One region of the Enterobacter sp. RHBSTW-00175 genome, then DNA from elsewhere that is predicted to be linked to it. Evidence: predicted binding sites of a transcription regulator. Region 1 holds the regulator's gene; each other region holds the start of a gene.
What was found. The regulator sigma-54, encoded in region 1, starts transcription at its own class of promoters, with help from an activator protein. The targets are predictions, from matches to a motif close to GTTGGCACANNTTTCGCTNT.

Region 1 (5,814 bases):
CGCCTGATTGCAACGCATGTTGAGTATTTTTCAGATGATGGTATCTCGTGGTTTACCCAACCGGTAATGACCACATTTGATGCCGATAAAGTGCCAACGTGGTCGATTAAGTCTGACAGAGCAAAATTAACAAATGACCGTATGCTTTATCTGTATGGTCATGTTGAGGTCAACGCCCTGACCGCTGACTCTCAACTGCGTAAAATTACAACAGATAATGCCCAGATTAACCTGGTGACCCAGGATGTGACTTCGCAAGATCTGGTTACACTGTATGGCACAACATTTAATTCCAGCGGTCTGAGAATGCGCGGGAACTTACGCAGCAAAAACGCCGAGCTGATTGAAAAGGTTAGATCCTCTTATGAAATTCAAAACAAACAAACTCAGCCTTAATTTTGTTATCGCCAGCGCGCTGCTGGCAGCCAGTCTTCCCGCACTTGCTGTGACTGGTGATACCGAACAGCCGATTCATATTGAATCTGACACTCAGTCTCTCGATATGCAGGGTAATGTCGTCACCTTTACCGGCAACGTCGTCATGACTCAGGGCACCATCAAAATTAATGCCGACAAAGTGGTCGTTACCCGTCCGGGCGGCGAGCAAGGCAAAGAAATTATTGATGGTTATGGCAACCCGGCAACCTTCTACCAGATGCAGGACAACGGTAAACCGGTGAAGGGCCACGCCACACATATGCACTATGAACTGGCGAAGGATCTTGTCATTCTGACCGGTAACGCCTATCTGGAACAGCTGGACAGCAATATCACCGGCGACCAGATCACCTATCTGGTGAAAGAGCAAAAAATGCAGGCTTCCAGCGAGAAAGGCAAACGCGTTACCACCGTGCTTGTTCCTTCACAGCTGCAAGATAAAGGCAAAAGCCAGGCCCCGGCACAGAAGAAGAGTAACTAATTCGTTATGGCAACATTAACTGCAAAAAATCTCGCTAAGGCCTATAAGGGCCGCCGCGTCGTGGAAGATGTCAGTCTGTCCGTCAACTCCGGCGAAATTGTTGGCCTTTTAGGTCCTAACGGTGCGGGTAAAACCACTACCTTCTACATGGTGGTGGGCATTGTGCCGCGTGATGCAGGCAACATTGTCATTGATGATGAAGATATCAGCCTTCTGCCGCTGCACGCCCGTGCGCGCCGTGGTATCGGCTATCTTCCTCAGGAAGCGTCCATTTTCCGCCGTTTAAGCGTCTTCGATAACCTGATGGCCGTCTTGCAGATCCGCGACGATCTGTCGAGCGAGCAGCGTCAGGATCGCGCTAACGAACTGATGGAAGAGTTTCATATTGAACACCTGCGCGATAGCTTAGGCCAGGCACTGTCAGGCGGTGAACGTCGTCGTGTCGAGATTGCGCGCGCACTGGCTGCAAACCCGAAATTCATCCTGCTGGATGAACCCTTCGCGGGCGTTGACCCTATTTCCGTCATCGATATCAAACGTATTATTGAACATCTGCGTGACAGCGGGCTTGGCGTACTGATCACTGACCACAACGTCCGTGAAACGCTGGCCGTTTGTGAACGCGCTTATATTGTGAGCCAGGGCCATCTGATTGCCCATGGTACGCCGACGCAGATCCTCGAAGATGAGCATGTTAAGCGCGTGTACCTTGGGGAAGACTTCAGACTCTGATAGGGTAGAGGTAACGTAACGCCGCACCGGAGAAAAATGCTCTGAACATGAAGCAAGGTTTGCAATTAAGGCTCAGCCAACAACTGGCGATGACGCCACAGCTACAACAAGCGATTCGCCTGTTGCAACTGTCCACGTTAGAACTTCAGCAGGAACTCCAGCAAGCACTGGACAGCAACCCGTTGCTGGAGCAAACCGATCTTCATGACGAGGTAGATACTCAGCAAACGCAGGACACCGAAACGCTCGATACCGTTGATGCTCTCGAACAAAAAGAGATGCCGGACGAGCTGCCTTTGGATGCCAGTTGGGATGAAATTTACACCGCAGGAACCCCGTCCGGGACGCGTGCGGACTACCAGGATGATGAGCTACCGGTCTATCAGGGCGAAACTACCCAGTCGCTTCAGGATTACCTTATGTGGCAGGTGGAGTTAACGCCCTTCTCTGACACCGATCGTGCGATTGCGACATCCATTGTCGATGCCGTTGATGACACCGGATATTTGACCGTTTCTCTGGACGATATTCTTGAAAGCATCGGCGATGATGAGATCGAACTCGAGGAAATTGAAGCGGTTCTGAAGCGTATTCAGCGCTTCGACCCGGTTGGCGTGGCCGCGAAAGATCTGCGCGACTGCTTGCTGATCCAGCTTTCTCAGTTTGCCAAAGAGACCCCCTGGATTGAAGAAGCCCGGTTAATTATCAGCGATCATCTGGATCTGCTGGCAAACCATGACTTCCGTACACTGATGCGCGTCACCCGCCTGAAAGAAGAGGTGTTGAAAGAAGCCGTCAATCTGATCCAGTCGCTCGATCCTCGCCCCGGCCAATCCATCCAGACCAGCGAACCCGAATACGTTATCCCGGATGTGCTGGTCAGAAAACATAACGACCGCTGGGTTGTAGAATTGAATTCAGACAGCATTCCTCGCCTGCAAATCAACCAGCAGTACGCCTCCATGTGCACCAGCGCACGCAACGACTCCGACAATCAATATATTCGTAGCAATCTTCAGGAAGCGCGATGGCTGATCAAAAGTCTGGAGAGCAGAAATGATACGCTGCTCCGTGTAAGCCGCTGTATTGTCGAGCAGCAGCAGGCGTTCTTTGAGCAGGGCGAAGAGTATATGAAACCGATGGTGCTGGCAGATATTGCCCAGGCCGTCGAAATGCATGAATCAACTATTTCCCGCGTGACAACGCAGAAATATCTGCACAGTCCACGCGGTATTTTTGAGCTTAAGTATTTCTTCTCCAGCCATGTGAATACCGAAGGCGGCGGCGAAGCCTCGTCGACGGCAATTCGTGCACTGGTGAAGAAGTTGATCGCCGCGGAGAATCCCGCGAAGCCACTGAGTGACAGTAAGTTAACCACCATGCTGTCCGATCAGGGTATCATGGTGGCACGCCGTACTGTTGCAAAGTATCGAGAGTCTTTATCCATTCCGCCGTCTAACCAGCGTAAACAACTGGTCTGACACAACCGATAAGGAAGACACTATGCAGCTCAACATCACAGGACACAACGTCGAAATTACTGATGCTTTACGTGATTTTGTGAACACTAAGTTCGCGAAACTTGAACAGTATTTCGAAAGGATCAACCAGGTCTATATTGTGTTGAAAGTGGAGAAAGTGACTCATATCTCGGATGCAACCCTGCACGTGAACGGGGGTGAACTCCATGCCAGTGCGGAAGGGCAAGACATGTATGCTGCTATCGACGGCTTGATTGACAAGCTCGCGCGACAGCTCAATAAACATAAAGATAAACTGAAACAACACTAATTGTCCGGGCAGTTAACGGGTGCAGGAAGGCCTGTTGTGAAACACAACAGGCCATTTGTACAGTTAGCGCTTAGGTGAAATTATGATGAACAACGATTCCGCTCTTCAACTGAGCAATGTCCTTAACCAGGAATGTACCCGTAGTGGCGTTCACTGCCAGAGCAAAAAACGTGCGCTGGAAATCATCAGTGAACTGGCCGCAAAACAGCTGGGCCTGCCGTCACAGGTGGTGTTCGAAGCTATTCTGACCCGCGAAAAAATGGGCAGTACTGGCATTGGCAACGGCATTGCTATCCCGCATGGTAAGCTGGAAGAAGACACCCTGCGTGCCGTCGGTGTATTTGTGCAGCTCGAAACGCCTATCGCCTTCGACGCCATCGATAATCAGCCAGTCGATCTCCTCTTCGCGCTGCTGGTTCCTGCTGACCAGACCAAAACCCATCTGCATACGCTTTCGCTGGTCGCTAAACGTCTGGCTGATAAAACTATTTGCCGTAGACTGCGCTCAGCCCAAAGTGATGAAGAGTTATATCAAATTATCACTGAAGCAGAAGGCAATCAGGATGATGCATAACCGGGAGATGTCCTTTACATCTGTTGTCCTGAGGAGAAACGGAACATGGTGCTGATGATCGTCAGCGGTCGTTCAGGGTCGGGGAAATCCGTCGCCCTCCGCGCGCTTGAAGATATGGGTTTTTACTGTGTCGATAACCTGCCGGTTGTGCTGCTGCCCGACCTGGCCCGGACGCTCGCGGACCGACAAACGTCTGCTGCCGTCAGTATCGACGTCCGTAACATGCCAGAATCACCGGAAGTCTTTGAACAGGCGATGAGCAACCTGCCTGACTCGTTTTCGCCTCAGTTGCTGTTCCTTGATGCTGACCGTAACACGCTGATCCGTCGTTACAGCGATACCCGCCGTTTGCATCCGCTCTCCAGTAAGAATCTCTCTCTGGAAAGCGCCATCGACGAAGAGAGCGACCTGCTGGAGCCATTGCGCTCTCGTGCAGACCTCATTGTCGATACATCTGAAATGTCCGTTCACGAGCTGGCTGAAATGCTCCGAACCCGTTTGCTGGGTAAACGCGAGCGCGAACTGACAATGGTGTTCGAATCCTTCGGCTTTAAGCACGGCATTCCTATCGATGCGGATTATGTTTTCGACGTGCGCTTCCTGCCTAACCCCCACTGGGATCCAAAACTGCGTCCAATGACCGGTCTTGATAAACCCGTGGCCGCGTTCCTCGACAGGCACACAGAAGTTCACAATTTTATCTACCAGACGCGCAGCTACCTTGAGCTATGGTTACCTATGCTGGAAACAAACAATCGTAGCTATCTGACGGTGGCGATTGGCTGTACCGGTGGTAAACATCGTTCGGTTTACATTGCTGAACAACTGGCCGACTACTTCCGTTCACGCGGGAAGAACGTTCAGTCCCGTCATCGTACGCTGGAAAAACGTAAAACATGACCGTAAAACAAACTGTTGAAATCACTAATAAGCTGGGTATGCACGCCCGCCCGGCGATGAAACTGTTTGAACTGATGCAGGGTTTTGATGCGGAGGTTCTGCTGCGTAACGATGAAGGTACAGAGGCTGAAGCCAATAGCGTTATCGCGCTACTGATGCTGGATTCTGCCAAGGGCAGACAAATTGAAGTTGAGGCAACAGGCCCACAGGAAGAAGAAGCTCTGGCGGCAGTGATAGCACTGTTTAATGCCGGGTTTGATGAAGACTAGACTGATGCATCCACCCTCTCCTTCACGGAGAGGGTCACTAATACAGCTTATTTCCCGTCATAAATCCTTCCCCGCCTAACTGGCGCATTTGCCGCATAATCCACGCCTGACGACCACGAACATACCCCGATGGGGCACTGGCCTTAAAGCGGACGGGATTGGGCAACACGGCCGCTAACAACGCGGCTTCTGATATCGTCAGACGGCTGGCAGGTTTATGGAAATAACGTTGCGCGGCGGCCTCGACACCAAACACCCCATCACCAAATTCAGCGATATTCAGATAGACGGTCAGAATACGCTTTTTGCTCCAGACCGTTTCCATACCAAGTGTCAGACCCGCCTCAAGACCTTTTCGCAGCCAGCTACGCCCATCCCATAAAAACAGGTTTTTTGCCGTCTGCTGAGAAAGCGTGGATGCACCCCGCACACGATCTTCATGCCTCTCGTTATGCGCCAGCGCTTTCTGGATAGCCGCTACGTCGAACCCCCAGTGATCCGGGAATTTCTGATCTTCTGCGGCAATCACTGCAAGCCCCATAAACGGAGAGATCTCATCCATGCTCACCCAGTCAGAGTGCGCAACGTAGCCGAAATCACCGGATAACCAGGCGCCAAGCTGGCGCTCA
Region 2 (5,814 bases), 2.0 Mb from region 1:
GCCAGCTGACCAACAGCGACGCGCTTAAACTAATCACAAAATAGACCCCACCTGCGAAGAGGACCATCTCGACCTGCGTACCATCACGCTCACCGATGGTGGAAGCGGTACGGAAGAAGTCTGCCAGGCTTAGTACGTATACCAGAGAGGTATCCTGGAACAGCACGATGCCCTGAGTCAGCAGGAGTGGAACCATGGCGCGAAACGCCTGCGGCAGAATGATGAGCTGCATCGACTGCCAGTGAGTCATCCCCAGCGCCAGTGCGGCACTGGATTGCCCACGCGAAATACTCTGTATACCCGCACGGATAATCTCTGAGTAATAAGCGGCCTCAAACATAGAGAATGCCACCATCGCCGAGATCAGGCGGATGTCGGTTTTCGGTGACAGCCCCAGTACGTTCTGCAAGAAGCCTGGAACAATCAGATAAAACCATAACAGCACCATCACCAGTGGAATGGAGCGGAAGACGTTAACGTAGGCGGTGGCAAACCAGGCGAACGGTTTAAAGCTCGACAGGCGCATCACCGCAAGCAGGGTGCCCCAGACGATACCGATGATGATGGCAATCACTGTGATCTTTAACGTAATCACCAGGCCATCAAGCAGATACGGCATGGATGGAACAATGGAACTCCAGTCAAATTCGTACATTATTTGCCCCCCAGATTGCCCGGCAGGCGAATTTTGCGTTCAACCAGGTTCATCACCAGCATGATGACAGTGTTAATCAGAACATAGGCGAGCGTTATCGCGGTGAAGGATTCCCACGCATGGGCGGAGTAATCCAGCAGTTTGCCCGCCTGCGCCGCCATATCCACCAGACCGATAGTGGACGCGATGGCCGAGTTTTTCACCAGGTTCATCATCTCTGAGGTCATCGGAGGAACGATCACGCGGTAAGCGTTAGGCAGCAGCACATAACGGTATGTTTGTGGCAGCGTCAGGCCCATCGCCAGACCGGCATTCTTTTGTCCGCGCGGCAGGGACTGAATGGCAGCACGTACCTGCTCGCACACGCGGGCAGCGGTAAACAGCCCCAGACACAGCATGGAGGAGACAAAGAACTGAATGTTCGGATCCAGTTCTGACTTAAACCACATGCCAATATTTTCAGGTAGCAGTTCAGGAACAACCAGATACCAGGTAAAGAATTGCACTATCAGAGGAACGTTACGGAACAGTTCCACATACAGGGTGCCGAGAGTTGAAAGAAAGCGGTTAGGGACGGTACGCAAAATACCGAACAACGAGCCGACAAGAAACGCGATTATCCATGCCGTTATGGATAAAGCCACAGTGACCTGAAAGCCGCTCCATAACCAGCCAAGATAGGTGGTGTTGCCGAACGGGGCTTGTTGCAGAAAAATGCCCCAGTTCCAGTCGATTGACATAATAAACTCCAGAAAAAAAAGGGTAGCAGCGCTACCCTCGAAGATTGGTGAGAAGCTAATTTTCGCGCTGAGTGGGGAACGACCACTCAACGTATAGTCTGTCCGTGCTTCCCGACAATCGAGAGGGCAGGAGGTCCTGCCCCTGTTGTTCTAATTAGTTAAGAGCCTTGTCGTTTGGTGATTTGAACAGCGCTTTCATGTCGTCAGACAGTTCAAAGTTCATGTTAAGATTTTTTGGTGGAATTGGATTCTTGAACCACTTGTCGAACCATTTTTCCGCTTCGCCGGAAGTCTGCGTCTGAGCGATGGTGTCATCGATCAGTTTTTTGAACTCAGCGTCGTCTTTACGCAGCATACAGCCGTAAGCTTCTTTGGATTGCGCGGTGCCTACGATTTCCCAGTTGTCTGGTTTCTTCGCTTTAGCACGCTCACCTGCCAGCAGTGCGTCATCCATCATGAATGCCACAGCACGGCCGCTTTCCAGCGTACGGAAAGAGTCGCCGTGGTCTTTCGCACTGATGATACGCATATCCATTTTCTTCTCGTCATTCAGCTTGTGCAGCAGAACTTCAGAAGTGGTACCGGATGTCACCACAACCGCTTTGCCTTTCAGGTCAGCAAAATCTTTAATCTCGCCGCCTTTCTTGGTCAGCAGGCGGGTACCTACCACGAAGATGGTGTCAGAGAACGCAGCCTGTTTCTGGCGCTCAAGGTTGTTAGTGGTTGAGCCGCACTCAAAATCGAAGGTGCCATTTTGCAGCAGAGGAATACGGTTCTGCGAGGTGATAGGAATCAACTTCACCTGTAGATCAGGCTTGTTCAGCTTTTTCTTCACGGCTTCAACGATGGCGTTGGAGTAATCCTGTGAATAGCCCACGACTTTTTGCGTGTTGTCGTAGTAAGAGAACGGGACAGAAGATTCACGGTGGCCGACCACGATCACGCCGTTTTTGGCAATCTTGTCGAGAGTGCTCCCGGCAGCCGGAGCGTCTTCAGCGTGTACAACGCTTGCGGACATCCCCATAACCAGCATTGCTGTGGCCAGTTTACGTAATTGCATACCCAACTCCTTTTTTATCAGCGCCAGTGACGCATTGATACCCATTGTGATGTTGTTATATCTCGCGCTATGCGAGTGCAGTGTTATGCAAGCTTGTTAACATTTAGTTTGGCTTAATGTAAAGATTTTGCTGCGTTATTGTTTATTTTTGCGAAGCGCGCCGCACCATTCAGAGGCAAAAATCTCCCGTTGCACCGTTTCGGTGCTACCGGCGATCTACGCTGGTGCGACCAGGTTGTACGTTAAGCCAAATTGCGTTTGCGTTAATATACAAAGCAATAGACGTGCCAAAGTGGGAGTCTGGAGGAATTGTCGAACATGGGAAAACAGGCCGGGTAAGCGTCAGCGCCACCCGGCAGAGGAGGGGGGATTATCTGCGACGCTGACGAAGGCTCATCAACACGGCACCAAAACCAAACAGCGCGGTCAGGATCCACAGCGGCCAGTTGCCGGTACGGGCGTATGGCGTCAGTCCGGTGGTCGGCGTAACTTTCGTGGTCAGCACTTCACGGGTGAACTGCGGGATCATGGCCTGAATTTCACCTTGCGGGCCAATCACTGCGGTAATGCCGTTATTGGTGCTACGCAGCAGCGGACGCGCCAGCTCCAGGGAGCGCATACGCGCCATCTGGAAGTGTTGCCACGGGCCAATCGATTTCCCAAACCACGCATCGTTAGAGATGGTCAGCAGATAGTCGGTGTCCGGGCGGAAGTTATCGCGCACCTGCTCACCGAGGATAATTTCGTAGCAAATGGCTGCCGTCAACGCAAAACCGTGCGCGTGCAGCTGAGGTTGAACGTATGGACCACGGCTAAAAGAGGACATCGGCAAATCAAAGAACGGCGCCAGTGGACGCAGAATCGATTCCAGTGGAACAAATTCGCCGAAGGGGACCAGGTGATTCTTGTTATACCGATCGGTGGAGTTATAGCTGTATTCGCTGTCTTTGCCGAGCGTGATTATTGTGTTGTACGTGTCATAACGGTTCTGCGGATTCAGACGCGCATCGACAATCCCGGTAATCAGCGTGCTGCCGCGTGCGCGAAGCAGGTCATTCATCATGTTCAGGAACGGCTGCTGGTTGATTTCCAGGTCAGGAATGGCGGATTCCGGCCAGATAATCAGCTGCGATTTTCCCATCACCTGCTCGGTCGCGCCGGCATAGATTTTCAGCGTGTTGATAAGCTGCTTTTCGTCCCACTTCATTGCCTGCGGGATATCGCCTTGCACCATCGATACCTGCGTTGCCCGTGCGGGCTCCAGGGTAAACCACTGGATGTAACGCAGCGGGAAGGGCAGGGCGAACAGGACCAGTGCCGTAACCAGCGGTTTCCAGCTGCGCATCATAAGCGCAAGCACCAGCAGGCCACTGACCACCATCAACAGGAAGTTAATCGCCTCTACGCCCATTACCGGGGCCAGCCCTTTTAACGGACCATCAATCTGGCTGTATCCGAACTGCAACCACGGGAAGCCGGTTAATACCCACCCGCGCAGGAACTCTGTGATCTGCCAGACAACCGGTGCTGCGATAGCGACGCGAAGCCAGGTCGTTTTTGGCCACAGGCGAGAAAGGATACCTGCGAACAGACCGGTGTAGAGTGAGAGATAGGCGGCAAGCAGCACAACCAGGAAGACGTTAACCGGGCCCGGCATCCCGCCAAACTGCGCGATGCTGACATAGACCCAGTTAATGCCAGAGCCAAACAGCCCCAGACCCCAGAAGTAGCCAATGGCTGCGGCCTGCACAGGACGGCGGTTCAGGGTTAACCCCTGTAGCCCCATCAGGGAAATAATGGCGGCAGGCCAGATATCGTAAGGAGAAAAAGCCAGCGTACCGCTGGCTCCGAGTAACAGCGCCAGCAGCAGTCGGACGCGCTGGCGTTCAAGTAATGGGGCAAATGCCATTTAGATTAATCTTCCAGTTTTGGCACCGGTGAATCATCCGGCGTTCTGACATGAACCTGAATAATACGTCGGCTGTCGGCCATCGCGACTTTGAATTGGTAACCGTCGATGTCAACGGTTTCTCCGCGTGCCGGAAGGTGCCCAAAGGCCTGCATCACCAGACCGCCAATGGTATCGACCTCTTCATCGCTGAAGTGCGTACCGAAGGCGTCGTTGAAGTCTTCAATCGAGGCCAGCGCGCGCACGGTCCAGGTGTGGCGGCTGAGCTGACGGAAGTCGATATCTTCTTCTTCGTCGTACTCGTCTTCGATTTCGCCCACGATCAGCTCAAGAATATCTTCGATCGTGACCAGACCCGACACGCCGCCGAATTCATCAATAACAATCGCCATGTGGTAGCGTAGAGAGCGGAATTCTTTCAGCATCCGATCCACACGCTTGCTTTCCGGCACAACCACGGCCTGACGTAACACTTTTTCCATACTGAAGGCTTCGGCATCGCTGCGCATAAACGGCAGCAGATCTTTCGCCATCAAAATCCCTTCGATGTGATCTTTATCTTCGCTGATAACCGGGAAACGCGAGTGGGCAGACTCGATAATGACATCGAGGCACTCGTCGAGCGTTTGGTTGCGTTTCAGGGTGATCATCTGCGAGCGGGGGATCATGATGTCGCGGACGCGCTGGTCGGCGATGTCCATGACCCCTTCGAGCATTTCGCGCGTATCTTCGTCGATAAGGTCGTTTTGCCCGGAATCACGAATCAGCTCCAGCAACTCATCACGGTTTTTCGGTTCGCCGTGGAAAAGCTGGTTCAGAATGAGGGAGAAAAATCCCTTTTTACTGGTTGTCGTGTCGCTACTGTGTGAATTGTCGTCGCTCATGGCGTTTGTTAAGGGTTCTCTTGTAAGTTCAACGTTTACCGCCGCGCGATATCCTTACGCGGCGGCATGTTAGCCGGTCTGTTGACTGACTATTCTTTCTCGGCAATGTACGGATCCTCATAGCCCAGAGCAAGCATTATCTCTGTCTCGAGGGACTCCATCTCTTCCGCTTCGTCATCTTCAATATGATCGTAGCCCAGCAAATGCAGGCTGCCGTGTACGACCATATGTGCCCAGTGGGCCTCAAGCGGTTTTTGCTGCTCTTTGGCTTCCTGCTCTACCACCTGACGGCAGATGATCAAATCACCCAGTAGCGGCATCTCGATACCCGGCGGGGCTTCAAACGGGAAAGAGAGCACGTTGGTAGGCTTATCTTTACCGCGGTAGGTCAGATTAAGCTCATGGCTTTCCGCTTCATCCACCAAACGAATCGTGACTTCTGATTCTTCCTGAAACTGGGGGATGACCGCATCCAGCCATTTCTGAAATTGCGCCTCTTCCGGCATTCCAGAATTATCTTCACAGGCCAGCTGTAAATCGAGGATCACCTGACTCATTTTTGTTCT
Region 3 (5,814 bases), 580 kb from region 1:
ACTGCCCATCAGCCAGCACGCGAAGCAGGCGGGTCTGAACATCCAGCGGCATATCGCCGATTTCATCCAGGAAAAGGGTCCCGCCGTCAGCCTGTTCAAAGCGACCCTGGCGAATAGTGTTTGCGCCGGTAAATGCCCCTTTTTCATGGCCGAACAGTTCTGACTCAATCAAATCCTTCGGGATCGCCGCCATGTTCAGAGCGATAAACGGTGCTTTCGCACGCGGGCTATGCCGGTGTAGCGCATGGGCAACCAGCTCTTTACCGGTTCCCGATTCGCCGTTAATCAATACGCTAATGGAAGAACGGGACAAACGACCGATAATGCGAAAAACGTCCTGCATGGCAGGCGCTTCGCCGATGATGTCCGTCGTCGGGCCAAAAACTGGCGCATTGCGGGGTTGTTGCTGCTCCTGGTAGTGGCTGATGGCGCGCTCAACCAGGGCTACCGCTTCGTCGATATCAAAGGGTTTTGGCAGATAATCGAATGCCCCTTGCTGGTACGCACTGACGGCGGCATCCAGATCGGAGTGGGCAGTCATTATGATGACCGGAAGCATTGGGTGGCGTTGTTTGATCTGCTTTAAGAGCGCCAGCCCGTCCATGCCAGGCATCCGAATATCTGACAGCAAAACATCCGGGGTTTTGGTGGTGAGTGCATCAAGCACGTCGCTGCCGCTCTCAAACGTCGTGCAGCTTAATCCCGCTCCCGTGAGTGCGCGTTCAAGCACCCAACGGATGGAGCTATCGTCATCGACTACCCAGACTATCCCTCGTTGCATACACGTCACCTTTATTTTTTAATTGGCAGGTAAACCGAAAACTCGGTATGACCCGGCCAACTGGTAAATTCAATTTTGCCAGAGTGTTGATCAATCAAATTACGGGCAATGGATAACCCCAGTCCTGTACCGCCTTCGCGGCCACTAACCATCGGGTAGAACAATGTGTCCTGAAGATGCGATGGGATGCCTGGCCCGTTATCCTCAACGTCTATTCTTGCCGCAAGTCGGTAACGCACACCGTGCAGCGTTAACTGGAAAGCGGTACGGGTGCGCAGAATAATTTCACCACCTTCAGGCCCAAGCGCCTGAAGAGCATTACGCACGATATTCAGAAGAACCTGTTCAATCTGGTCAGGATCGTGCGCCAGTTCTGGCAGGCTTGGATCGTAATCGCGCACCAGCGTGACGTTTTCCGGTAACTCCATCGACACGAGTTTCACCACCCGCTCAGCCACTTTATGAATGCTTTCTGATACGTGCATTCCCGGTTGCTGCGGCCCAAGCAGTCTGTCGACCAGATTACGCAGACGGTCTGCCTGCTCAATGATGACGTTGGTGTATTCGGCAAGCGCAGGGTCGGGGAGTGCTTTGGTCAGCAGCTGCGCCGCACCGCGCAAACCACCCAGTGGGTTTTTGATTTCATGGGCCAGGCCACGCACCAAATCCCGGGCAGCGATCTGCTGGGCATGCTGGAGCTGTTCCTGACTAAGGCGACGCTGATTATCCATCGGTGCCATCTCGAGCAGAATAAGCCCCTCAGGAAGGCGTTGCGCCGTCAGCGAAAGAATATGGGAACGTCCGTCTATCACCAGCGTCACTTCGTTATCGGTGAACCCCTGACCGGCCTGTAAACTTTCCTGCATCAGGCCAATATTCAGTGAAAAATAGCTCAGTAATTCCGGGAGCGGTGTACCAAACAGTTTGCGTGCGCTCTGGGCAAGCAGTTGCTGCGCCGCCGGGTTGGCGTAATGCACTGCCAGCTCGTCGTCGACCAACAAGATACTGTTAATTAAGGAATTGAGGATCTGCCCAGCATCGGGCAGCGTGCCAGTTGCCATTCAGCAGTCTCCTGGAGTTGTGTGCACTAATTTAGTGCAGTATAGCTTTTTCGGCGTAAAAGCGCGTGAGATCAGGTTGTTGGTGGAGAAAAAAGCCCATCCGAAGATGGGCTGAAAGTTTCCACGGCAACAAAAAAACAGCTTTCGGGGTCGCGCGTAAAAAGTCGCGCGAAACCCGTTAAAAATTAAACGCTGTAGTACAGTTCGAATTCAACTGGGTGCGGAGTCATACGCACACGGTCGTTCTCTTCGATACGCAGAGCGATGTATGCGTCGATAGCTTCGTCAGTGAACACACCACCTGCAGTCAGGAACTCGCGGTCAGCGTCCAGCGCCTGCAGCGCTTCTTCCAGAGAACCGGCAACCTGTGGGATCTCTTTCGCTTCTTCTGGCGGCAGGTCATACAGGTTTTTGTCCATTGCTTCACCTGGGTGGATCTTGTTCTTGATACCGTCAAGACCAGCCATCAGCAGAGCAGCGAAGCACAGGTATGGGTTAGCTGCTGGGTCCGGGAAGCGAACTTCGATACGACGCGCTTTCGGAGAAGCAACAACCGGGATACGGATAGAAGCAGAACGGTTACGGGCAGAGTAAGCCAGCATTACTGGTGCTTCATAGCCTGGGACCAGACGCTTGTAGGAGTTGGTGGTTGGGTTCGCCAGGGCGTTGATCGCTTTAGCGTGTTTGATAACACCACCGATGTAGAACAGCGCTTGCTCGGACAGACCCGCATATTTGTCGCCAGAGAACAGGTTGGTGCCGTTCTTGGACAGAGACATGTGGCAGTGCATACCGGAACCGTTGTCGCCAAACATTGGTTTTGGCATGAAGGTCGCGGTTTTACCGAAACGGTGCGCAACGTTGTGCACAACGTATTTGTAGATCTGAATCTCATCCGCTTTTTTGGTCATGGTGTTGAAGCGGGTTGCGATTTCGTTCTGGCCAGCAGTTGCCACTTCGTGGTGGTGAGCTTCAACAACCAGGCCCATCTCTTCCATGATCAGACACATGGTAGAACGGATGTCCTGTGAGGAATCGACCGGAGGAACCGGGAAGTAACCGCCTTTCACGCCTGGACGGTGACCTTTGTTACCACCTTCATATTTGGTGGAGGAGTTCCATGCGCCTTCGATGTCATCGATAGCAACGTGGGAACCAGAAATTGAAGCACCAAAACGGATGTCGTCAAACAGGAAGAATTCTGGCTCTGGCCCGAACAGAACGGTGTCTGCGATACCGGTAGAACGCAGGTACTCTTCTGCGCGCTTAGCGATGGAGCGTGGGTCACGGTCGTAACCTTGCAGTGTGCCTGGTTCGAGAATATCGCAACGGATGATCAGAGTAGGTTCTTCGAAGAACGGGTCAATGAGCGCAGTAGTTGCGTCCGGCATCAGAACCATGTCTGATTCGTTAATGCCTTTCCAGCCACCAATGGAGGAGCCGTCAAACATTTTGCCTTCTTCAAAGAATTCGGCGTTCACCTGATGTGCAGGGATTGTGACGTGCTGTTCTTTACCTTTGGTATCGGTGAAGCGCAGATCAACAAACTTCACTTCATGTTCGTTCAGCATCGTCAAAACGTGTTCAGCGGACATACTTAACTCTCCAGATTGGTCATTGTCGTCGTGGTAACGAGGTCTTCAATTTTTGTCTTGTACTGGCTGTGTTGCCATATTTTTTATAAAGCGAAATCTGTGCCAACTTTTAAAACACCCCAAAAAGGCGTTATCATGCGCACCATAGTGCAAAAGGGCTGCACCATGATGGTTATGTTGCACCAGTATAGTGCTCCATGGTGAACATTGAGCACCATATTGGTGCAATTTACGTTAAAGCGCCCTTTACCGCTCCGTGAAAGCGATCACAAAGCATCTCTGCAATACTTGTTTGCGGGGGATGTTTGTGATCCTGTTTTGTAGTGCGATTAATCCGTGTACAATAACGCGCTATTTCTAAATGCCTGAGGCAAAGTTGTGATCGAAAATTTGCGTAACATCGCCATCATCGCGCACGTTGACCATGGTAAAACTACCCTGGTTGATAAGCTGCTGCAGCAATCCGGTACGTTTGATGCTCGTGCCGAAACTCAAGAACGCGTGATGGACTCCAACGATTTGGAGAAAGAGCGTGGGATTACCATCCTCGCGAAAAACACCGCGATTAAATGGAATGACTACCGTATCAACATCGTTGATACCCCAGGGCACGCCGACTTCGGTGGTGAAGTTGAACGTGTAATGTCCATGGTAGACTCCGTGCTGCTGGTCGTTGACGCAATGGATGGCCCAATGCCGCAGACGCGCTTCGTGACCAAAAAGGCATTTGCCCATGGTCTGAAGCCAATCGTTGTTATCAACAAGGTTGACCGTCCTGGCGCGCGTCCTGACTGGGTTGTTGACCAGGTATTTGACCTGTTCGTTAACCTTGATGCGACCGACGAGCAGCTGGACTTCCCTATCGTTTACGCTTCTGCGCTGAACGGTATCGCAGGTCTGGACCACGAAGACATGGCTGAAGACATGACCCCGCTGTACCAGGCGATTGTTGACCGTGTTCCTGCACCAAGCGTTGATCTCGACGGCACCCTGCAGATGCAGATCTCTCAGCTCGACTACAACAACTATGTTGGCGTAATCGGCATTGGTCGTATCAAGCGCGGTAAAGTTAAGCCTAACCAGCAGGTTACTATCATCGATAGCGAAGGCAAAACCCGTAACGGTAAAGTCGGTAAAGTGCTGACTCACCTGGGTCTTGAGCGTATCGAGAGCGACGTTGCTGAAGCTGGCGACATCATCGCAATCACCGGTCTGGGTGAGCTGAACATCTCTGACACCATCTGCGATCCGCAGAGCGTCGAAGCGCTGCCAGCTCTGTCCGTTGATGAACCAACCGTGTCCATGTTCTTCAACGTCAACACCTCTCCGTTCTGTGGTAAAGAAGGTAAGTTCGTTACCTCTCGTCAGATCCTTGACCGCCTGAATAAAGAGCTGGTGCACAACGTTGCGCTGCGTGTTGAAGAAACTCCGGATGCAGACGCATTCCGTGTTTCTGGTCGTGGTGAGCTGCACCTGTCTGTTCTTATCGAAAACATGCGTCGTGAAGGTTTCGAAATGGCGGTTTCCCGTCCGAAAGTAATCTTCCGCGAAATCGACGGCCGTAAACAAGAGCCGTTCGAAAACGTAACGCTGGACGTTGAAGAGCAGCATCAGGGTTCTGTAATGCAGGCTCTGGGTGAGCGTAAAGGCGACCTGAAAAACATGAATCCAGATGGCAAAGGCCGCGTACGTCTCGACTACGTGATCCCAAGCCGTGGCCTGATCGGCTTCCGTTCTGAGTTCATGACCATGACTTCTGGTACTGGTCTGCTGTACTCCACCTTCAGCCACTACGACGACGTTCGTCCAGGCGAAGTTGGCCAGCGTAACAACGGCGTTCTGATCTCCAACGGTCAGGGTAAAGCGGTTGCGTTCGCACTGTTCAGCCTGCAGGACCGCGGTAAGCTGTTCCTGGGTCACGGTGCTGAAGTTTACGAAGGCCAGATCATCGGTATTCACAGTCGTTCTAACGACCTGACTGTAAACTGCCTGACCGGTAAGAAACTGACCAACATGCGTGCGTCAGGTACTGACGAAGCAACGGTCCTGGTTCCACCAGTCAAGATGACCCTGGAGCAAGCTCTGGAATTCATCGATGATGACGAACTGGTAGAAGTGACTCCACAGTCAATTCGTATCCGTAAACGTCACCTGACCGAGAACGATCGTAAACGTGCGATGCGCGGTCCGAAAGAAGACTAATTCACGCTTCTTTTAGTCTGCAAAACCCCGTCCTTTGTGGCGGGGTTTTTCTTTTTATGCGTTATGTCGCAGCGCATAGCCAAAGCTTATCTTTCCCGCTACAGTTACTTTTCCACGGCGAAAAGGAGATAAACATGCTTTATATCTTTGACTTAGGAAATGTAATCGTCGATAT
Region 4 (5,814 bases), 580 kb from region 1:
CGGTACGGGTTTGCAGATCGTCACGCTGTGCGAAGTTGCGCTGGCTCAAAAGGACGATTTCCTGGCGCAGCCAGGCGGCAAGCGGCTGCGCCAGTGCGATGTTAACCATTAACCACGCGAATCCGCCGCTGGTGGAGGTGACGGCTTCCTGAGCGCTTTTCCCTTTTCCGACGGTTATCCAGGCCGGTTTTTGCGCCCCGGCGCGGGTTCGCCAGAACTCTATCGCGTGCAAAAGCGGGTGGGCGGCAAAGTACCAGGGCTGACGCTCCAGTCGTAAAAAGTGGGAGTGATGACGGGCGATGGCAAACGGCCCGGCGCCGATATCCGGCTGTTGTGGATGAGGCAGGCGGCAGACGTGGTGCGCCAGACGATGCGCCAGCATGGCATCCGGTGCGTGCAGGGTAATATCAAGACACCAGGGGGCAGCAAGCGAAACCTGATGAACATGCTTAAGCCCCGAGTTGCGCGCCGGATCGGCCAGCAGCTGTTGTACTCCTGCAAAGATATCTTCGTCACTGATGGCCTGGCCGTTATGCCAGTGTGCGCCACTGCGCAGGTAAAACCGCCAGCAGAGGTTGTTATCACGGGTTTCCCAGTGGTGCGCCAGATCTGGCGCAGGGTATGGCTGGCCGGGTGTGTAGCGCGTCAGTCCTGCATGTACCGCGCAGATAATGTGCTGTTCGGCGCGGCGGCGCTGCAACGCCGGGTAAAGCGAGGTGAGCGGGCGATACCAGGGAATACGCAGGGTCGGCTGGTGCTTAAGCCATTTTCCCCCCAGAAAAGGGGTGATGATGTGATGCAGGCTGGCAGGGTCACCGTCTGCAAGTTGCAATGCGCTTTGATAGTCTCCCTTTTCCAGGCAGGCATGCATCAGCGGCGCGCTGAGCTCGCTGGTGGTTGCCAGGCAGTGCAGGATGGCGCGGTGCCCGCGCCCAGGCTGTGCGCTCCAGCTTAACCATCCGCTCTGGGCGAGCTGGCGCAACAGGGTGCGCGCATGGCGCTCGCTGCACAGGGCTGTTTCGGCAACCTCGGCGATGGTTGTTGGCTTCGGGTCTGCTCCGTAATGCTGATAAAGCCGTTGATACTGACGGATTTTCTGAAGCTGGCGCATGGGGCATTCCGCTGACAAAAAGGGATGCTGAGAGTGTAGGGTGTTTTGCGGAATAAATAAGGTCTGGTTAAGTAAAGTGTTCCGGTTTTTTTTGCCCGGCGGCGCTACGCTTGCACGGGCCTACGGGGTATGTAGGCTGGGTAAGCGCAGCGCCACCCGGCAATTACCGCTCATGTTTACTGACCGGCATCATCAGCTCACGCAAGCGGGCAATACGGGCTTCCGGACTCAGATAAAGCCAGCGGAATAAAATGTATTCCGCATTTTTCGTCTGCTGGAAATAACGAGAAAGATAATTGAGTTCTTTATTAAAGGTTGCCACGATTTGTCTCCGGCTGATTAATACCTTTTCAGCGTAAGCCGGATGAAAATAATAAAACAGGGTGATGTTTTTCAGCTGTTCCGCATTTATAAATTAATGGAAATAATAAATTAGGGATTGATAGCGATGATTTATCTTTTTTGTATTTATATGGCCAACAGGATGCGCAAAAAAAAGCCCCGGGACATCGGGGCGGCGGATAATAAAATCCTAAGGTTAAGTAAGCGTGGTAACAGACTGAAAACTAAGCGGGCAGCGATTTCAACAGTGTGAAAGCCTCCTTCATCCGATCTTCACTAACCACAAAGGCGCGTAGCTGACCGTCATTATCAGCGCCGCGGGCCACCATGCCCTGCGGCTCAATGGCTAACTGCCAGTTCAAATCCTGTCGCTGCGTTTCGCCTGCAAGATGCAGCGGTAACTCCGGCGTTTTCACCTTCACCAGCATGGCGGGTAATTTCAGCGGCGCGCTTGTCCCGAGCAGGTTTTTTGCCAGATACATGGCACTGAGCTGAATAGGTTGCAGAAAGGGCAATACCTGTCCGTTAATTTCCGCACAATCACCCAGGGCATAAATATCCGGCTGCGTGGTTTGCAGGTAACTGTCGACCTTCACACCGCGATTCGTTTCTGCGCCCGCACGGTGGGCAAGCGCTGTTTCCGGGCGCAGGCCGGTTGCGGCAATCACCACGTCAACCTCTACGCTGCGCTGGCGATCAAGCGTGGCGCGAATGCCGGTTTCGGTTTTGCTCAGACCTTGCAGCTGAGATTTCAGCAGCAGATGTACGCCCATATCGGTCAGCCGGTGTTGTAAGCGACTGCTTACTTCTGCTGGCATCAGTGCGGAAAGAATACTCGCGGCATGGTCAACCAGGGTGACTGCTTTTCCCGCGCGGCAAAAATCCATCGCCAGCTCGGTGCCAATCAGACCGCCGCCGACAATCATTACCCGCTGTGCGTCCCGCAGCCTGGTTTCGCTGGCCTGATATTCCTGCTGGCTGTTCAGTGTCACCATCAGCTCGCGACCTTCAACCGGTGGGACAAAAGCGGCCGCACCTGTTGCCAGCACCAGCTTGTCGTACTGCCAGGTTTTATCCTGGCTCTTCACGACATGCGCGGCGGCATCGATATCCGTAACCCAGGTATAGGGAAACAGACGCAGGTTAAATTGTTCTGCGAACTCTCCCGCCGTCTGGCGGGTGAGATCTTCTGCGCGCTGATTCTGGCTAATGACATGGCTTAAATCTGGCTTGTTGTACTCGTCCATGCTGTCGGCGGCAATAAGCGTCAGCGGCACGTTCGCGTCCTGTTTGCGGATATTTTTCACCAGCTGGCGGGCGGCAAAGCCCGAGCCGATGATCACGATCCCGTTGTTCATTTTGCCTCCGTACCCAGTTCGTCAAAGACGTCTTTACCCAATGAACATTCAGGGCACAGGAAGTTGTCCGGGACATTGCTCCACGGTGTGCCTGGTGCTACGTCCTGCAACGGTTCGCCCAGTTCCGGGTCGTAAATCCACTGGCACACGCTGCACTGCATACGCGGGCCGAGATTTGCCGCCGCGGCAGCCGCACAGGCGCAGGCTTCCTGCTGTTCAGGGGTTTTCACCGTGGATTCTGGCAGTGGAGCAAGCGCCCACTGACGTGCAATCTCGCGACCATGCTGGCGGCAGATTTCCAGGGCATCGATATCCGGTCGCCATTTGGCTTTCAGACTCATAGACATCTCAAAACCGGCGTCCTGCAAGCGGGTAGACAGACGGTCAACCGCGCCGCCGCTCCAGCCGTGTGAACCAAAAGCGCTGGCGCGTTTGTTACGGAAACGCAGACCTGTCATCTCTTCCACCAGACCAGCGATTTTCGGCATCATCACGTTGTTCATGGTGGACGTCCCCACCAGCACACCTTTGGAACGGAACACGTTGGTCAGAATGTCGTTTTTATCGCTGCGCGCCACGTTAAAGATTTTCACCGCCACGTTCGGGTCAACTTCGTTGATGCCCTGGGCAATCGCATCCGCCATCATGCGGGTGTTGTTGGACATGGTGTCGTAGAAAATCGTGATGCGGTCTTCCTGATAATCCGCTGCCCATTTCAGATACATCTCAACGATCTGGGTTGGGTTTTCACGCCACACGACGCCGTGAGAGGTCGCAATCATATCAACCGGCAGATTGAAGCCGAGGATCTCGGTGATTTTCGGCGTCACCAGACGGCTGAATGGCGTCAGGATATTGGCATAGTAGCGCTGGCACTGCTCAAACAGCTCGGCCTGATCCACTTCGTCGTTGAACAGACGTTCGTCGCAGTAGTGCTGGCCGAATGCATCGTTACTGAACAGCACCGCGTCGCCGGTCATGTAAGTCATCATGCTGTCAGGCCAGTGCAGCATTGGCGTTTCAACGAAGATCAGCTGTTTGCCGTTGCCGATATCCAGTGAGTCACCGGTTTTCACGGTGTGGAAGTTCCACTCCGGGTGGTGGTGGTGACCGTTGATTGAGTCGATAGCATTGGTGGTGCAGTAAATTGGGGTATTTGGGATATAAGACATCAGCTCGGTCAGCGCGCCGGCGTGGTCTTCTTCTGCATGGTTGATAATGATGTAGTCGATAGCGTTCAGATCGATTTCGCTACGCAGGTTCTGCACGAACTCGCGGCTGAATTTGTGATCGACGGTATCGATCAGAACATTTTTACCTTCACGGATGAGGTAGCTGTTGTAGCTGCTGCCGCGCAGCGTTTTGTATTCAGTTCCGTGGAAATCACGCACTTCCCAGTCACGTTGGCCAACCCAATGAATGTTATTTTTAACCAGAATAGACATAGCAACCTCAATTAATACGGCGTTTTCAAATAAGATGTTTTAGCTATATCAAGTTGCGTGCCAACTTTTTATCTGATTGATTTAAATGTATTTAATTGTTTATTACTCGTAATGGGTAGTCATTATGACTATCTTAAAAACTGTCAATATGACAATATGCATTGTCAAAATGACAGCGAGGTTGAGATGAGCTTTTCTGTAAACGTACTGGCGAAGATCGCCATTGAACTGCAAACCGGTATTGGCCATCAGGACCGATTTCAACGGCTGATCTCCACGCTCCGCGACGTGCTGGAGTGTGATGCCTCGGCGCTGCTGCGTTACGAAGGTCGGCAGTTTATTCCGCTGGCCATCGACGGCCTGGCGCAGGATGTGCTGGGGCGGCGCTTTACGCTGGAAGGCCATCCACGGCTGGAAACTATCGCCCGTGCGGGTGATGTGGTGCGTTTCCCTGCCGACAGCGACTTGCCTGATCCCTATGATGGGCTGATCCCGGGGCAGGAGAGCCTCAAAGTACACGCCTGTATTGGCCTGCCGCTGTTTGCCGGGCAGAACCTGATTGGCGCCCTGACGCTTGATGGTATGTCACCGGATCAGTTCGATACCTTCAGTGACGAAGAGCTGCGGCTGATTGCGGCCCTGGCTTCCGGTGCGCTTAACAACGCACTGCTGATTGAACAGCTGGAGAGCCAGAACATTCTGCCGGGTAGCCCGGCGGCATTTGAACAGGTCACCCACACCGAGATGATTGGCCTTTCGCCGGGCATGGTGCAGCTCAAAAAAGAGATCGACATTGTGGCGGCTTCTGATTTGAACGTGCTGATTTTCGGTGAAACCGGCACCGGTAAAGAGCTGGTGGCAAAGTCGATTCACGAAGCTTCTCCACGTGTGGTCAACCCGCTGGTGTACCTCAACTGTGCTGCGTTGCCGGAAAGCGTGGCAGAAAGTGAGTTGTTTGGTCACGTTAAAGGGGCGTTTACCGGGGCCATCAGCAACCGCAGCGGTAAGTTTGAAATGGCGGATAACGGCACGTTATTCCTCGACGAGATTGGCGAGCTGTCTTTGTCGTTACAGGCCAAACTGCTGCGCGTGTTGCAGTACGGTGATATTCAGCGCGTGGGGGACGATCGCAGCTTAAGAGTGGATGTACGCGTGCTGGCGGCGACCAACCGCGACCTGCGTGAAGAGGTGCTGGCCGGGAATTTCCGTGCTGACCTGTTCCACCGCCTGAGCGTCTTCCCGCTTTCCGTCCCTGCGCTGCGTGAGCGCGGTGAAGATGTGGTTCTGCTGGCGGGTTACTTCTGCGAACAGTGTCGTCTGCGGATGGGGCTTTCCCGCGTGGTGTTAAGCCCCGGGGCGAGAACACATCTGTTAAGTTACGGCTGGCCGGGCAACGTGCGTGAACTGGAACATGCCATCCACCGTGCCGTCGTGCTGGCACGGGCCGCACGTTCAGGTGATGAAGTGCTGATCCACGCGCGTCATTTTGCGCTGCATGATGAAACCGCGCATGTTGTGACTCAGGACATCCCGGAAATCAGCAACGAGAACCTGCGCG

Region 2: the regulator sigma-54 is predicted to act here: its motif matches at 2,728-2,747, upstream of HV107_RS16765 (amino acid ABC transporter substrate-binding protein).
Region 3: the regulator sigma-54 is predicted to act here: its motif matches at 3,525-3,544, upstream of glnA (glutamate--ammonia ligase).
Region 4: the regulator sigma-54 is predicted to act here: its motif matches at 4,302-4,321, upstream of norV (anaerobic nitric oxide reductase flavorubredoxin).

Annotation. Positions count from the first base shown of each region.
Region 1 covers NZ_CP055930.1:1,510,348-1,516,161, forward strand. The annotation lists gene lptC (LPS export ABC transporter periplasmic protein LptC) at 1-396, shown strand, start outside; gene lptA (lipopolysaccharide ABC transporter substrate-binding protein LptA) at 365-919, shown strand; gene lptB (LPS export ABC transporter ATP-binding protein) at 926-1,651, shown strand; gene rpoN (RNA polymerase factor sigma-54) at 1,699-3,132, shown strand; gene hpf (ribosome hibernation promoting factor) at 3,155-3,442, shown strand; gene ptsN (PTS IIA-like nitrogen regulatory protein PtsN) at 3,525-4,016, shown strand; gene rapZ (RNase adapter RapZ) at 4,062-4,916, shown strand; gene npr (PTS phosphocarrier protein NPr) at 4,913-5,185, shown strand; gene mtgA (monofunctional biosynthetic peptidoglycan transglycosylase) at 5,223-5,814, opposite strand, start outside.
Region 2 covers NZ_CP055930.1:3,533,468-3,539,281, forward strand. The annotation lists gene gltK (glutamate/aspartate ABC transporter permease GltK) at 1-655, opposite strand, end outside; gene HV107_RS16760 (amino acid ABC transporter permease) at 655-1,395, opposite strand; gene HV107_RS16765 (amino acid ABC transporter substrate-binding protein) at 1,550-2,455, opposite strand; gene lnt (apolipoprotein N-acyltransferase) at 2,826-4,364, opposite strand; gene corC (CNNM family magnesium/cobalt transport protein CorC) at 4,370-5,248, opposite strand; gene ybeY (rRNA maturation RNase YbeY) at 5,338-5,805, opposite strand; gene HV107_RS16785 (PhoH family protein) at 5,802-5,814, opposite strand, start outside.
Region 3 covers NZ_CP055930.1:2,088,175-2,093,988, reverse strand. The annotation lists gene glnG (nitrogen regulation protein NR(I)) at 1-781, opposite strand, end outside; gene glnL (nitrogen regulation protein NR(II)) at 793-1,842, opposite strand; gene glnA (glutamate--ammonia ligase) at 2,028-3,437, opposite strand; gene typA (ribosome-dependent GTPase TypA) at 3,816-5,639, shown strand; gene yihX (glucose-1-phosphatase) at 5,774-5,814, shown strand, end outside.
Region 4 covers NZ_CP055930.1:934,946-940,759, reverse strand. The annotation lists gene HV107_RS04425 (SgrR family transcriptional regulator) at 1-1,111, opposite strand, end outside; gene HV107_RS04420 (hypothetical protein) at 1,275-1,433, opposite strand; gene norW (NADH:flavorubredoxin reductase NorW) at 1,678-2,811, opposite strand; gene norV (anaerobic nitric oxide reductase flavorubredoxin) at 2,808-4,256, opposite strand; gene norR (nitric oxide reductase transcriptional regulator NorR) at 4,443-5,814, shown strand, end outside.